Regions from separate parts of the Streptomyces sp. NPDC047014 genome, predicted to be linked through region 1. Evidence: riboswitches for the same ligand, from Rfam matches in the RefSeq annotation. Region 1 holds a riboswitch; the other holds the start of a gene.
The links. Region 1 has a riboswitch for glycine ahead of gcvT (glycine cleavage system aminomethyltransferase GcvT). Riboswitches for the same ligand answer to the same signal wherever they lie in the genome.
Positions count from the first base shown of each region.

Region 1 (7,309 bases):
AGCTCAGGGCGGCCTCGGTCAGCACGTTGGTGGGGATCATCAGCGTCGCGTAGACGGTGATGGGCGCCACCAGGTTCGGGAGCAGTTCGCGGAAGAGGATGTAGAGGCGGCCCGCGCCGAGGCTGCGCGCGGCCTCCACGTACTCGCGTTCGCGCAGGCTGAGGGTCTGGCCCCGGACGATGCGGCCGATGTACGGCCAGCCGAAGAAGCCGATGACCAGCACCAGGACGGCGATGCGCAGGCCCGAACCCTCGAATCCCCAGAGCTTGTTGGGGATGACGGAGATCAGCGCGATGATGAAGAGCAGCTGCGGGAAGGCCAGCAGCAGGTCCATGACCCGGCTGATCGCCGCGTCGACCCAGCCGCCGAAGTAGCCGGCGATGATGCCGAAGACGGTGCCGAGCGAGACCGCCACGAAGGCGGACAGGAAGGCCACCAGCAGCGAAATCCGGGCGCCGTAGACGATGCGGCTGAAGACGTCGCGGCCGTTGACCGGCTCGACGCCGAGCAGGAAGTCCCCGCTCATACCGCCCCAGTCGCCGAGCGGCAGACCGAGCAGCGGGTCGAGCATGTCCTCGTGCAGCTCGTCCGGCGGGTGGCCGAACGCCTTGACGATCAGCGGCGCGAAGAGCGCCACGATGATCAGCAGGAGCACGATCACGCCGCCGGCCAGCGCGATCTTGTCGCGCTTGAGGCGCAGCCAGGCGATCTTCCAGGGGGAGCGCCCCTCGATCGCCTTCTGCGGAACGCCGGGGGCGGCCACGGCTGCGGGCTCGGCCGCGCTGGTGTCGTGCAGTGGTGCCGTCATCGTGGTGGGGACCCCTCTCGGCCGACGGTGGCCGGCCCATGCCCGCCGCTGTGGCGGCTTGGTTCAATCGGCGTCGCTGGTGGTGCGATTGGCGAGAAAATGTGCCGGAAGTGCACGTGAAGAGCTGGTGATCGGGACTGGGACCGGCCTTCGGTGGGGGGAGTCTTCAACGCCCTCTCAACCGCCCGCCAGACCCCCCGGGGATGTGATGCGCAACCGTGATCTGCGCCTACACCTTCCGTTATCCGAACCGCCAGACCTGTTGAGCGGTGAAAGAGCGCCCGTTCGGCGCGGATCGGACATCCCGCCCAACTGCCCTTTAGGGCGCGGATCTTGGAGCGATCCGGCGGATGCGAGGAATCCGGTACCCGGGTACGGCGAAGGCCCCCGCCGTACGGCGGGGGCCTTCGAGTCGCGACTCAGTACAGGGCTCAGTACGCGGGCGCCTGGCCCTCGCGGTCGTAGAAGGGGCGGGTCTGCGCGCGCAGCCACATCGCCACCGGGTCGTGCTCGTCGGCCAGCGCGACGGTGCACACGGGCACCCCCTCGGGCACCGCCCCCACCGACTGCCGCATCATCTCCCGTACGGATTCCAGCGCGGGCGAGGAGGCGTCGTACAGGTCGAGCCCCACCGCGAGGTACGGCGACCCCAGCGCGGGCTGCACCCAGGCGCGGCGCAGCGAGCGCACGGCCGGGGTGCGGTGGGCGTGCTGGGTCAGCAGGCCGTAGAACTGCGGGAGCTCGATGGCGGGCTCGGAGAGCCGCAGCGGGCCGGCCGGCATCCGGTCCAGCCCGGTCGCGATGCGGCGCAGGTCGGCCCACGGCACGCCGAGGCCGCCGCCCTGGGCGTGCGGGTTGAGCCACAGGCCCCAGCGGTCGGGGTAGAGCGCGCGGGCGATGTCGCGCCCGGTGACCACCTCGTAGCCCCGGTTCCAGCCGCTGGCGGCCAGCTCCTGCGGGGAGGTGACGCAGGGCGCGTACCCGAGGCCGTCGACCTCCATGCCGCCGTACTGGGCGTCCGGGGAGCCCGGCTGCCCCTGCCAGAGCAGCATCCACAGCCGGCCCTCGGCCAGGGCGTGCAGAAGCGACTCGTAGCTCTCGTAGCGCCCGGGGGTCACCTGGCGCATCATGTGCTCGACCTGCCCGGCCGCGGCCGTGCCTGACGCACTCACCCGGTACCCCTCTTCGTCTCTTCGTCCGCCCGTCGGTCCACGTGTGCTCTCCGCCCCGCTCGTGCGTGCGGCCGGGAGAGGTAACCAGCTTAAGCGGCCCTACGGGAGGTAGAAGGGGCGTACGCGCTCACGAATCCAGTCCGTGACCGGGTCCTCGGCAGCGTCCAGGAGGATCAACTGGACCGGCCACGGCGGCCGGACACGCTCCAGGGCCCGCTCCAGCGCCCGCATCGGGGCCTCGCGCATCTCGGGCTCCCATCCCATCAGGCGGACACCCACGAAGAGCTGCGGCGCCTCGCCCTCCACGCTGGCGAGGCAGCGGTGGGCGGAGCCGACCACACCGGTGGCGCGGAACTCCTCGGCCGCGGCGGCCAGGAAGTCCACCGGGTCCTCCTGCCAGTCCGGCTCGAAGAGGCGGACGCGACCACCGGTGGCGGGCCCGTCGAGGGGGGTCCGGCCGGCGCGGCAGAGCTCGGCGACCGCGGGCGGCGGGAGCGGGACGCCGACGGCGCCCTCGGGGTTCACGGCGATGCCGAGCTGCGGGGGCAGGCCGCGGGCGAACTCGACCGCCGGGGCCACCGCGAAGTCCGTACCGGGGCCGACGCAGGCCAGGAACTGGGACGCGGAGCTGTAGACCGGTACGTAGGCCGCACCGCCGATGTCCATGGTGGGCAGGGTCAGCCCCTCGGCCCCGCCCTGCTCGGGCCCGCCGCCACCGGGCAGCGGCACCCACAGCCGGCTGCGGCCCAGCACCTCCAGGATCCGGCCGCCGGCATCGGGCTGCCCGAGGGCCGCCCCGAGCACCTGCTCCAGCTCATTCTCCGGCCAGCCACTGCCCTGCATGTCCCCCGCCTCCGCACTCCACTGCCTGTCGCCCCGCAGGCTACCGGCCCGGCGCCCTGTTCAGCCCCTCCGCCCTCCGCGGAGCGCAGATCCAGCCCCTCCGGCGTTTGAGGAGCGGGTCCGGGCAGAGCCCGGCAACGGCGCCGCACCGGCCCGGCCCGGCCCGCCCCGCCACACCGACCGCTCAGGCGTGGAACGCGATCCGGTCCACCGACGCCGCGGAGCCCCGGTCCAGCAGAACCACCGACGCACAGCCCCGCGGCGGCACCCCCGCCTCCGCCCCCCGCAGCAACCGCCCCACCGCATGCCGGTGCCGCGCGAACGCGTACGCCGAGACCCGCCGCCCCCGGGCCGCCTGCCCGGACAGCGCCTCCTCGGGACTGCTGTCCAGCAGCAGCAGGTGCAGCGCCCGCCCCCGGCGCCGCGCGGCCGCCGCGAGCAGCCCGCGCACCCAGCTCTGCGTACCGCAGTCGTGCACGACGACCGAGGCCCCGGAGCGCAGGATCCGCCACAGCCCCCAGTAGTGCGCGACGCGCACCAGCGGCCGGTACACCGCGTACGGCAGCGCCCCCGGCATCCGCCGCTCCCAGCGCTCGCGCGTGTTCTGCGAGTCCACCGCCCCGCCCTCCGGCGCGGCCCGCTCGATCAGGGTGCTCTTGCCGCCGCCGGGGAGCCCGGAGACCACGACGATGTCCCCCGCGGCGAAGCCGAGCCGGCGCGGCCCGTGCCCCGCCGCCCCGCGCAGGTCCCGCACGCGCCCGGCGCCCGCCGCCGCGCCGCGCCCGTGCGCACCGCGCCGCTGGGCCGGCACCGCCTCCACGGCCCCTGTCGTCGCCACCACTCCGAATCTCCGCACAGTGCTCGCCTTCCCCCGCATCGGGTCACCAGGACCCTTCCCCACCGAGTGTAAAGAGACGGTAATCCGGCAGCTACGGTTCCGCGGGGCCCGTTCGGAGAGGCGTACGAACTTTCGGACCCGCACCCCCGATCAGGGACATGCCGTGCAATGATGTGCGCCATCTGGACCAACTGCATACCGGCCGCTTGAATCCGCGCGGGAGAGTCCCGGCACGCCCGACGGCGTGCGCGGGCGCCGAAGGAGCAAGAACCTCCCTTGAATCTCTCAGGCCCCGTACCGCGTGGATGAGGCAGATCTGAAAAGCGAGCCGCGCGGCGGCTCCACCCAAGGTGCAAGTCAAGAAGACCGGTGATCGGACGATCGGCGGAACTCTCGGCGAACCTCTCAGGTTCCGATGACAGATGGGGAGGAACGTCCTCGTCATGTCATGTCGATGCCCTGGGACCCGGGAGCCACACCCATGAGCACTGCCCCCCGCCTGACCGCCCTCGATGCGCTGCACCGCTCGCTCGGTGCCACCATGACCGACTTCGCGGGCTGGGACATGCCGCTGCGGTACGCCAGCGAGCGCGACGAGCACAACGCCGTCCGCACCCGGGCCGGTCTCTTCGACCTGTCCCACATGGGCGAGATCACCCTGACCGGCCCGGAGGCCGTCAAGGCCCTGGACTACGCGCTGGTCGGCAACATCTCCACGGTCGGCGTCGGCCGGGCCCGCTACACGCACATCTGCCAGGAGGACGGCGGGATCCTCGACGACCTGATCGTCTACCGCCTCGGCGAGACCGAGTACATGGTCGTCGCCAACGCCTCCAACGCCCAGGTCGTCCTCGACGCCCTCACCGAGCGCGCGGCCGGCTTCGACACCGAGGTCCGCGACGACCGGGACGCCTACGCCCTGATCGCCGTGCAGGGCCCGGAGTCCCCCGGCATCCTCGCCTCCCTCACCGACGCCGACCTGGACGGCCTCAAGTACTACGCGGGGCTCCCGGGCACCGTGGCGGGCGTGCCCGCGCTGATCGCGCGTACGGGCTACACCGGCGAGGACGGCTTCGAGCTGTTCGTGGCGCCCGAGCACGCGGTGCAGCTGTGGCAGGCGCTCACCGAGGCCGGTGCGGGCGCGGGCCTGGTCCCGGCCGGCCTGTCCTGCCGGGACACCCTGCGGCTGGAGGCGGGCATGCCGCTGTACGGCCACGAGCTGACCACCGCCCTCACCCCGTTCGACGCGGGGCTGGGCCGGGTCGTGAAGTTCGAGAAGGAGGGGGACTTCGTGGGCCGCGCCGCGCTGGAGGCCGCCGCCGAGAAGGCCGCCGGCAACCCGCCGCGCAAGCTGGTCGGCCTGATCGCGGAGGGCCGCCGCGTCCCGCGCGCGGGCTTCCCCGTGGTCGCCGGCGGCGAGGTGATCGGCGAGGTCACCTCGGGCGCCCCGTCCCCGACGCTGGGCAAGCCGATCGCGATGGCCTACGTGGACGCGGCGCACGCCGCGCCCGGGACCTCCGGTGTCGGCGTCGACATTCGCGGTACGCATGAGCCGTACGAGGTCGTGGCGCTGCCGTTCTACAAGCGGCAGAAGTAGCTCCGCGCACCGCGTCCGCCGTACGGGCAGCCCGTACGGCCCGTACGGTGCCGTCTCAGTACCCAAGACCGCAGTTCGTATCCACTCCCCCGCATCCAGGAGAATCAGGCCATGAGCACCCCCGAGAATCTGCGTTACACCAAGGAGCACGAGTGGCTGTCGGACGTCGTGGACGGCGTCGCGACGGTCGGCATCACGGCGTTCGCGGCCGACGCGCTCGGTGACGTCGTCTACGCCCAGCTCCCCCAGGTCGGCGACACCGTCACCGAGGGCGAGACCTGTGGCGAGCTGGAGTCGACCAAGTCGGTCTCCGACCTCTACTCCCCGGTCTCCGGCGAGATCGTCGAGGCCAACCAGGACGTCGTGGACGACCCGGCGCTCGTGAACACCGCCCCCTTCGAGGGCGGCTGGCTGTTCAAGGTTCGCATCTCGGAGGAGCCCAAGGACGTGCTCTCCGCCGAGGAGTACACCAAGCTCACCGCCGGTAACTGACCCCAGGGGATCCTGATGTCCGTACTGAACACCCCGCTCCACGAGCTCGACCCCGACGTCGCCGCGGCCGTCGACGCCGAACTCGTGCGCCAGCAGTCCACGCTCGAAATGATCGCGTCGGAGAACTTCGCCCCGGTCGCCGTCATGGAGGCCCAGGGCTCGGTCCTGACCAACAAGTACGCCGAGGGCTACCCCGGCCGCCGCTACTACGGCGGCTGCGAGCACGTCGACGTGGTCGAGCAGATCGCGATCGACCGCATCAAGGCGCTGTTCGGCGCCGAGGCCGCGAACGTCCAGCCGCACTCCGGTGCGCAGGCGAACGCCGCCGCGATGTTCGCGCTGCTCAAGCCGGGCGACACGATCATGGGCCTGAACCTGGCCCACGGCGGTCACCTGACCCACGGCATGAAGATCAACTTCTCCGGCAAGCTCTACAACGTGGTCCCCTACCACGTGGACGAGTCCGGCGAGGTGGACATGGCCGAGGTCGAGCGCCTGGCCAAGGAGTCCAAGCCGCAGCTGATCGTCGCCGGCTGGTCCGCCTACCCGCGCCAGCTGGACTTCGCCGCCTTCCGCCGCATCGCGGACGAGGTCGGCGCGTACCTGATGGTCGACATGGCGCACTTCGCCGGCCTGGTGGCCGCGGGCCTGCACCCGAACCCGGTGCCGCACGCCCACGTCGTCACCACCACCACGCACAAGACCCTCGGCGGTCCGCGCGGCGGTGTGATCCTGTCGACGCAGGAGCTGGCCAAGAAGATCAACTCCGCGGTCTTCCCCGGTCAGCAGGGCGGTCCGCTGGAGCACGTGATCGCGGCCAAGGCCGTCTCCTTCAAGGTCGCGGCCTCGCCCGAGTTCAAGGAGCGCCAGGAGCGCACCCTGGAGGGCGCGAAGATCCTCGCCGCCCGCCTGGTCCAGGACGACGTCAAGGCCGTGGGCGTGGACGTCCTCACCGGCGGCACCGACGTGCACCTGGTCCTGGTCGACCTGCGCAACTCCGCGCTGGACGGGCAGCAGGCCGAGGACCGCCTCCACGAGGTCGGCATCACGGTCAACCGCAACGCCATCCCGAACGACCCGCGGCCCCCGATGGTCACCTCGGGTCTGCGGATCGGTACGCCGGCGCTCGCCACCCGCGGTTTCGACGCGGAGGCGTTCACCGAGGTCGCCGAGATCATCGCGCAGGCGCTCAAGCCCGCCTACGACGCCGAGGCCCTCAAGGCCCGCGTCTCGGCCCTGGCCGAGAAGTTCCCGCTGTACCCGTCGCTCTAGCGGTGGGGTGGAAGGGCCCGGCCTGCGCACCGCACAGGGCCGGGCCCTTCCCCTTTGCCCCCGCGCCTCCCGGCGGCGCGGGGCCCGGCTCCGGCCGGTCACGTCGGTGTCATCCTCGCCACCCCTTCCCACAGCCGGGGTGTTCACCGCACCGCGTTAAGCTCGTCTGTCGGACATAATCCGAACAATCCCCCCTCCTGCCCCCTCCCACCCCACGAGCAGACTAGGGAGCCCCCAACCGTGGCCATCTCCGTCTTTGACCTCTTCTCCATCGGCATCGGTCCCTC
Region 1 covers NZ_JBEYVX010000038.1:9,745-17,053, reverse strand. Annotated here, with positions in the region: gene ABZ873_RS20740 (ABC transporter permease) at 1-808, opposite strand, end outside; gene ABZ873_RS20735 (enhanced serine sensitivity protein SseB C-terminal domain-containing protein) at 1,240-1,980, opposite strand; gene ABZ873_RS20730 (enhanced serine sensitivity protein SseB C-terminal domain-containing protein) at 2,080-2,823, opposite strand; gene ABZ873_RS20725 (AAA family ATPase) at 3,008-3,634, opposite strand; glycine riboswitch at 3,869-3,971, shown strand; gene gcvT (glycine cleavage system aminomethyltransferase GcvT) at 4,143-5,258, shown strand; gene gcvH (glycine cleavage system protein GcvH) at 5,370-5,750, shown strand; gene glyA (serine hydroxymethyltransferase) at 5,766-7,022, shown strand; gene ABZ873_RS20705 (L-serine ammonia-lyase) at 7,263-7,309, shown strand, end outside.

Region 2 (7,309 bases), on a different contig from region 1:
CCATCCGGCATGAATGCCATGTCAGCGGGTCCGGTAAGCACCTTGTCGGCAATAGCCGGGACAGCTAGCCGAAACACTGCGTGAACACATGTCGTATAAACTCCGCAAACGAGGCAGAGAGTTGACGCGCGGCCATTGCCCCTCGGCCCCCCTCTGGCCCCAGAATGCGACAGCTCCGTCCGCACCTTCCCCCGCCCGTTCCACCGGTCTCCCAAGTGAGAGGCGACCCACCATGCCGCTGCATGTCCACCCGGCTCCCGCACCCGCCCTGCGCAGCGTCCTCGCGGCACTCGGTTCCCCCACCGCCGTCAACGAGGCACACACCCCGGCCCTGCGCGCCATCCAGGGGCCGCTGACCGCCGAGCTCCCCCTCCCGGTGCACGTCCTCGACCGCCTGAACATCTCCGACCTCGCGGCCGTCGGCCGCCCGCCCCGCACCCGGCTGGTCGGCTGGCGCTTCCTGATCCGCAGCGGGGACCGGTACGTCGCGGCCGCCGACACCCGGCTGACTCCCGACGGCTGGGCCTTCTCCCACTTCTTCGAAGGACCCTACGTCGCCGCCACCGAACGCGCCCTGCGTCAGGCGGAATCCCTCGGCACGGCCCATCAGCCGCGCCTGCTGTCCGTACCGGAGCTCTACATGCTCACCCTGTGGCTGCACGGGGCGGTCGGCGCCGCGGCCGCCTCCGGACTGCCCGCCGGGGAGGACCTGTTGGTGCCGCTGGCGCCGGCGCCTCCCGGCATCGCCGCCTACCGGCCGCATCCGGTCTCCGAGCTGCTTCCCGTCCTCACCCACCGGCTGACTCCCGCGACCGCGCCGGCCCCGCCCACGCTGGCCGCGCCCGCCGCCTGACCCGATTGACCCATCCGGCCTAGCCCGGCCGGACCACCGGCGAACCATCCGAAATGACAGGGGAGTTGGCCTGAACCGCCCGCACGAGTGATGCGTCATCAATCCGTGAGGACAGCTGCGGGGAAATCCCTGCGAAGCGGCTGTCGTGGGGGAACACTGAGGACAAGCTCCCCGCGTCTGCGGGGATGACCCAGGGGGACGGCGATGACTCACGTATCGAGCCGTAGCACACAGACCACGTCGCAGCGAAAGAACGCATCCATGTGCCAGCACCAGCCTTCCTGCCCGTCAGCCGAATCCGCCGACAGGGAGGCCGCGCGCCCTGTGGCCAACCACCCGGAACAGGGCTGGAGCCTGCTGTGCAACGGCGTCCTGCTCTTCGAGGACACCGGTGAGCTGCTGCCGGACGGCCAGATCATCGCCCCGCACCGGCCGCTCGCGGCGGCCTAGGCGGGGCAGCGCGAAGGGGCCGGTCCCGGGATCTCCTCCCGGGACCGGCCCCTTCGCCGCTGTCAGCTCACGTCACCCGGGACGGATCAGGCGTCGTACTCGTCCAGCGGCGGGCAGGAGCAGACCAGGTTGCGGTCGCCGAAGGCACCGTCGATACGGCGCACCGGCGGCCAGTACTTCTCGGCGGGGGCGACCCCGCCCGGGAAGACCGCCTCGTCGCGCGTGTACGCGTGGTTCCACTCGCCGCCCAGCGCGGACGCCGTGTGCGGGGCGTTGGCCAGCGGGTTGTCCCCGGCCGGCCACTCGCCGCCCGCGACCCGCTCGATCTCGGCGCGGATGGCGATCATCGCGTCGCAGAAGCGGTCGATCTCGGCGAGGTCCTCGGACTCCGTCGGCTCGATCATGAGCGTGCCGGCGACCGGGAAGGACATCGTCGGGGCGTGGAAGCCGTAGTCGATCAGGCGCTTGGCGATGTCGTCCACGGTCACGCCCGTGGCCTTCGACAGCGGGCGCAGGTCGATGATGCACTCGTGCGCGACCAGGTTGCCCGGACCGGTGTAAAGCACCGGGTAGTGCGGCTCCAGGCGCTTGGCGATGTAGTTGGCGCCGAGCACCGCGACCTGGGTGGCCCGCTTGAGGCCCTCGCCGCCCATGAGGCGCACGTACGACCAGGAGATCGGCAGGATGCCCGCCGAGCCCCACGGAGCGGCCGAGATCGGGCCGACACCGGTCTCCGGGCCCGCGGTGGGCTGGAGCGGGTGGTTCGGCAGGTAGGGGGCCAGGTGCGCGCGGACACCGACCGGGCCGACGCCCGGACCGCCGCCGCCGTGCGGGATGCAGAAGGTCTTGTGCAGGTTCAGGTGCGAGACGTCGCCGCCGAAGTGACCCGGCTTGGCCAGGCCCACCAGGGCGTTCAGGTTGGCGCCGTCGACGTAGACCTGGCCGCCCGCCTCGTGCACCTGGGCGCAGATGTCGGCGACGTGCTCCTCGAACACACCGTGCGTGGACGGGTAGGTGATCATCAGCACGGCGAGCTGGTCGCGGTACTGCTCGATCTTGGCGCGCAGGTCGGCCGCGTCCACCTCGCCGTCGTCGGCGGTCTTGACGACGACGACCTTCATACCGGCCATCACGGCGCTGGCGGCGTTGGTGCCGTGCGCGGAGGACGGGATGAGGCAGATGGTGCGCTGCTCGTCGCCGTTCGCGCGGTGGTAGGCGCGCACGGCCAGCAGACCGGCGAGCTCACCCTGGGAGCCGGCGTTCGGCTGGAGGGAGACCTTGTCGTAGCCGGTGACCTCGCAGAGACGTTCCTCCAGCTCGTGGATGAGCGTGAGGTAGCCCTCGGCCTGCTCCACCGGGGCGAAGGGGTGCAGCTGGCCGAACTCGGGCCAGGTCACCGGCTCCATCTCGGTGGTCGCGTTGAGCTTCATGGTGCAGGAGCCCAGCGGGATCATGCCGCGGTCCAGCGCGTAGTCCTTGTCCGACAGCTTGCGCAGGTAGCGCAGCATGGCGGTCTCGGAGCGGTGCTGGTGGAAGACCGGGTGGGTCAGGTAGTCGTCCGCGCGCAGCAGGCCCTCGGGCAGGGTGTCCGCCGCGGAGGCGTCCAGCGCCTCGATGTCGGCGGTGACGCCGAAGGCGGCCCAGACGGCCTCGATGTCGGCGCGCAGGGTGGTCTCGTCGCAGCTGATGGAGATCAGGTCGGCGTCGACCCGGTGCAGGTTGACCCCGCCCTCGCGGGCGGCGGCGACGACCTCGGCCGCGCGGCCCGGGACGCGGACCGTGATCGTGTCGAAGTAGGCGCCGTGCACGGTCTCGACCCCGCCGTCCCGCAGACCGGCCGCGAGGAGCGTGGCGTAGCGGTGGGTGCGGCCGGCGATCGTACGCAGGCCGTCCGGGCCGTGGTAGACGGCGTACATGCCCGCCATGACGGCCAGCAGGACCTGCGCGGTGCAGATGTTGCTGGTGGCCTTTTCGCGGCGGATGTGCTGCTCGCGGGTCTGGAGCGCCAGGCGGTACGCCTTGTTGCCGTCCGCGTCCACGGAGACGCCGACGAGGCGGCCCGGCAGGGAGCGGGCGTGCTTGTCCTGGACGGCCATGTAGCCGGCGTGCGGTCCGCCGAAGCCCATCGGGACACCGAAGCGCTGGGTGGTGCCCACCGCGATGTCCGCGCCGAGGGCGCCCGGGGAGGTCAGCAGGGTCAGGGCGAGCAGGTCGGCGGAGACGGTGACGATGGCACCGAGCCCGTGCGCCTGGTCGATGACCGGCTTGATGTCACGGACGGCGCCGGAGGCACCCGGGTACTGGATCAGCACGCCGTAGACGCCGCGCTCGGCGATCTCGGCGGGGATGCCCCCGGACAGGTCCGCGACGACGACCTCGATGCCGATCGGCTCGGCGCGGGTCTCGATGACCGCGACGGTCTGCGGCAGGGCGTCGGCGTCGACCAGGAAGACATTGCCCTTGGCCTTGCCCACGCGGCGGGCCAGCGTCATGGCCTCGGCGGCCGCGGTGCCCTCGTCGAGCAGCGAGGCGCCCGAGGTCGGCAGGCCGGTGAGCTCCGCGACGACGGTCTGGAAGTTGAGCAGCGCCTCCAGGCGGCCCTGGGAGATCTCCGGCTGGTAGGGCGTGTACGCCGTGTACCAGGCCGGGTTCTCCATCACGTTGCGCAGGATCACTGGCGGCGTGAAGGTCCCGTAGTAGCCGAGGCCGATCATGGAGGTGAGGACCTGGTTGCGGTCGGCGAGCGAACGGAGCTCGGCCAGCACCTCGGCCTCGGTGCGCGCCTCGGGCAGGTCGAGCGCGTCGGCGGTCTTGATCACATCCGGGACCGCGGCGGCGGTCAGCTCGTCCAGGGAGCCGTAGCCCACATGGGCGAGCATCTTCGCCTGCGCCTCGGCATCCGGGCCGATGTGGCGCTGTTCGAAGGGGATGCCTCGCTCCAGCTGGGAGAGCGGAATGCGGTTGGCGGTCATGACGGAGGGCCTCCTGGTCGTATGACCTACGAGGGGCACCACGGCGCGGGCACCCGGACGGCCTCCCCCTCTGTCATCTCAACCTGAGAGTTTCACCGGACTCACGGGGGTCTCCCGTGGTGATCCGGCTTTCACCGTCGGTGAGAGGTGGGACCGGCACTGCGCGCCCGGTACCGCCCCTGCTTTCCAGAGTGGCCTCGTCCGTGCGGTACGTATGCCTGAGAGATTCCGGGGAGGATTTGCTCCTTCGGCGCCTCCGTCACGCTCACTCGGAGGACTCTCCCGCACAGGGTCGACAGCCGCTACCCAGCCTACCAGCGAGGTTCCGGGGGCTCCCCGAGTGGCCTCCCTCACAGTTATGCACTTCTGTAGTGATACGGAGCAGTTGCGACCACGTGGAGGGACCGTGCAGACCGACATCGATCCGCGCAGCCTGATCGGCCGCAAGGCGTTCGACCGCAACGGCGCCAAGATCGGCACCGTCGACGAGGTCTACCTCGACGACGCCACCGGCGTCCCGGAATGGGCGGCCGTCCGCACGGGCCTGTTCAGCCGCGACGCCTTCGTCCCGCTGGAGCCGAGCGAGCTGGTGAACGACACCCTGCGCGTGCCCTTCGAACGCTCCCTCATCAGGGACGCCCCCGATTTCGGCGTGGGCCGCCACCTCTCCCCCGAGCAGGAGCTCCAGCTCTACCACCACTACGGCCTGGACACGACCCTCCCGTCCGAGTTCCACCGCGACTTCGGGCACCTGGCGGGCGACGAGGGCTGAGGCCGGCGCCCCTCTTCCCGCACCTGCTCCTGCCCTTCTACGGGGCTCCCTCCCCCGGCAGCGGCAGCGGATCGGCCGGTTCCAGCTCCGGGTCGTCCACCCGGAAGGTCCGGACCCGTCCGGGCGGTGATCCGGGCTGCTCGAAGCGCACGGTCACCCGCCCGACCCCGCTGCCCTGCACCCAGCCCGCGCCGTACAGCGCGTGGTGGACATCGCTCCCGGCCGGCCAGCGGCGCTCGGCGGGGGCCTCCTGCGGTCCGGCGAGCGGTCCGGCGGGCGGATCGCCCGCGCCGGAGGGGGCCGCCGCGCCGTCCTCGGGCCCGGCGGTGCCCGCCTCGGTCTCCGCCTCCGCCCCGGGGCCGGGCTCCGCATCCCGCTCGGCGGCCAGGGACTGCGCGAACAGGTCCTCCTGGGTGTAGTCGGCCAGGCCGCTCACCCCGACCCCCAGCAGGCGCACCCCGCCCGTGGTGTCCACCGCCTCCAGCAGCCGGGCCGCCGCCTCCCGGACCACCCCCGGGTCGTCCGTGGGCCCGCGCAGCGTCTCGGAGCGCGTCAGCGTGGAGAAGTCGTAGCGCCGCACCTTGAGCACGATCGTGCGCCCCGAGTGCCCGGAGCCCCGTAGCCGCTGGACGCACCGGTCGGCCAGGCGCTGCACCTCGCCGCGGATCCGGACCCGGTCGTGCAGGTCCACGTCGAAGGTGTCCTCGACCGACACCGACTTCGCGTCCCGCTCGGCCACCACCGGCCGGTCGTCCAGCCCGAGCGCCATCCGGTACAGGCCCGTGCCGTGCGCGCGCCCGACCATGCGGACCAGCTCGTCCTCCCCCGCCTCGGCCAGCTCGCCCACCGTGGTGATCCCGGCCCGGCGCAGGTGCTCACCGGTGGCCGGGCCGACGCCCGGCAGGGTGCGCACGGGCATGGGCGCCAGCAGCTCCCGCTCGGTGCCCGGCTCGATCAGCAGCAGCCCGGCCGGCTTGGCCTCCTCGGAGGCCACCTTGGCCAGCATCTTCGACCCCGCGAGCCCCACGGAGCCGCTGAGCCCCGTGGCGGCCCGGATGTCCGCCCGCAGCCTCTCGCCCGTCGCCCGCGCGGACGCCGAGTCGAAGGCGGTCCCGCCGGCCTCCAGGTCCACGAACGCCTCGTCCAGGCTGAGCGGCTCCACCAGCGGCGACAGCTCCCGCAGCAGGGCCATCACCACCTCGCTGACCTGCCGGTACAGGGTGAAGCGCGGGATCAGGTAGGCGCCGTTCGGGCAGAGCCGCCGGGCCTGGGCCGTCGGCATCGCGGAGTGCACCCCGAAGCGCCGCGCCTCGTACGAGGCAGTGGCGACGACCCCGCGCGGCCCGAGCCCGCCGACGATCACGGCCTTCCCGCGCAGGCTCGGCTTCGACGCCTGCTCGACGGAGGCGTAGAAGGCGTCCATGTCCAGGTGCAGGATGGTCGGCGCGGCTCTCACGGCACCAATGCTGGCCTACGCCACTGACATCGACGGGAGCGGTTCAGCCGGCGCGGTTGCGGCGGGCGGCGAGCTCGTCGGTGGGGTTGTGCCCGACCAGGGTCTCGCCGGTGTCCACCCGCTCCCCGTGCAGCTGCGACAGGGCGTTCTCCACGTCCCGCCACACGACGCCCACGGCGATGCCGAAGACGCCCTGCCCGCCCTGGAGCAGGCTCACGACCTGGTCCGAGGAGGTGCACTCGTAGACGGAGGCGCCGTCGCTCATGAGCGTCATCCGCTCCAGGTCGGAGAATCCGCGGTCCTGGAGGTGCTGTACGGCCGTCCGGATGTTCTGGAGGGCCACACCGGTGTCCAGGAACCGCTTGACGATCTTGAGGACGACCACGTCGCGGAAGCTGTAGAGCCGCTGCGTGCCCGATCCGTAGGCGGCCCGCACGCTGGGCTCCACCAGCCCGGTGCGCGCCCAGTAGTCCAGCTGCCGGTAGGTGATGCCCGCCGCCGCGCACGCGGTGGGACCGCGGTAGCCGACCTGCTCGGGCGCGGGCTCCCCGCCCACGAGCCCGGCCGGTGTCGTCTCCGGCTGGCGTCGCGGCGATCCGGCCGCCGTGCCGCGCAGCGGGTACGGCCCAGCGTCACTCCGTACGGGGGTGCCCCCGGTCGTACCGTCGCCCGTGATCCTCACGCCGACCCTCCGTCCTTGACCTGCCCACCTCGAAGGTAGGCAGTCACCCGGGGTGCGTCAACGATCGCCACACTCGGCACGCCGAGTGATAATCACCCTGAGAGTGGTTTCCCGTGTCCTCTTA
Region 2 covers NZ_JBEYVX010000018.1:90,475-97,783, forward strand. Annotated here, with positions in the region: gene ABZ873_RS13995 (hypothetical protein) at 233-853, shown strand; gene ABZ873_RS14000 (DUF5999 family protein) at 1,115-1,303, shown strand; gene gcvP (aminomethyl-transferring glycine dehydrogenase) at 1,390-4,275, opposite strand; glycine riboswitch at 4,472-4,570, opposite strand; gene ABZ873_RS14010 (PRC-barrel domain-containing protein) at 4,634-5,047, shown strand; gene ABZ873_RS14015 (DNA polymerase IV) at 5,085-6,503, opposite strand; gene ABZ873_RS14020 (MerR family transcriptional regulator) at 6,547-7,185, opposite strand.
Region 2: another riboswitch for glycine. It lies ahead of gcvP (aminomethyl-transferring glycine dehydrogenase); the one in region 1 lies ahead of gcvT (glycine cleavage system aminomethyltransferase GcvT).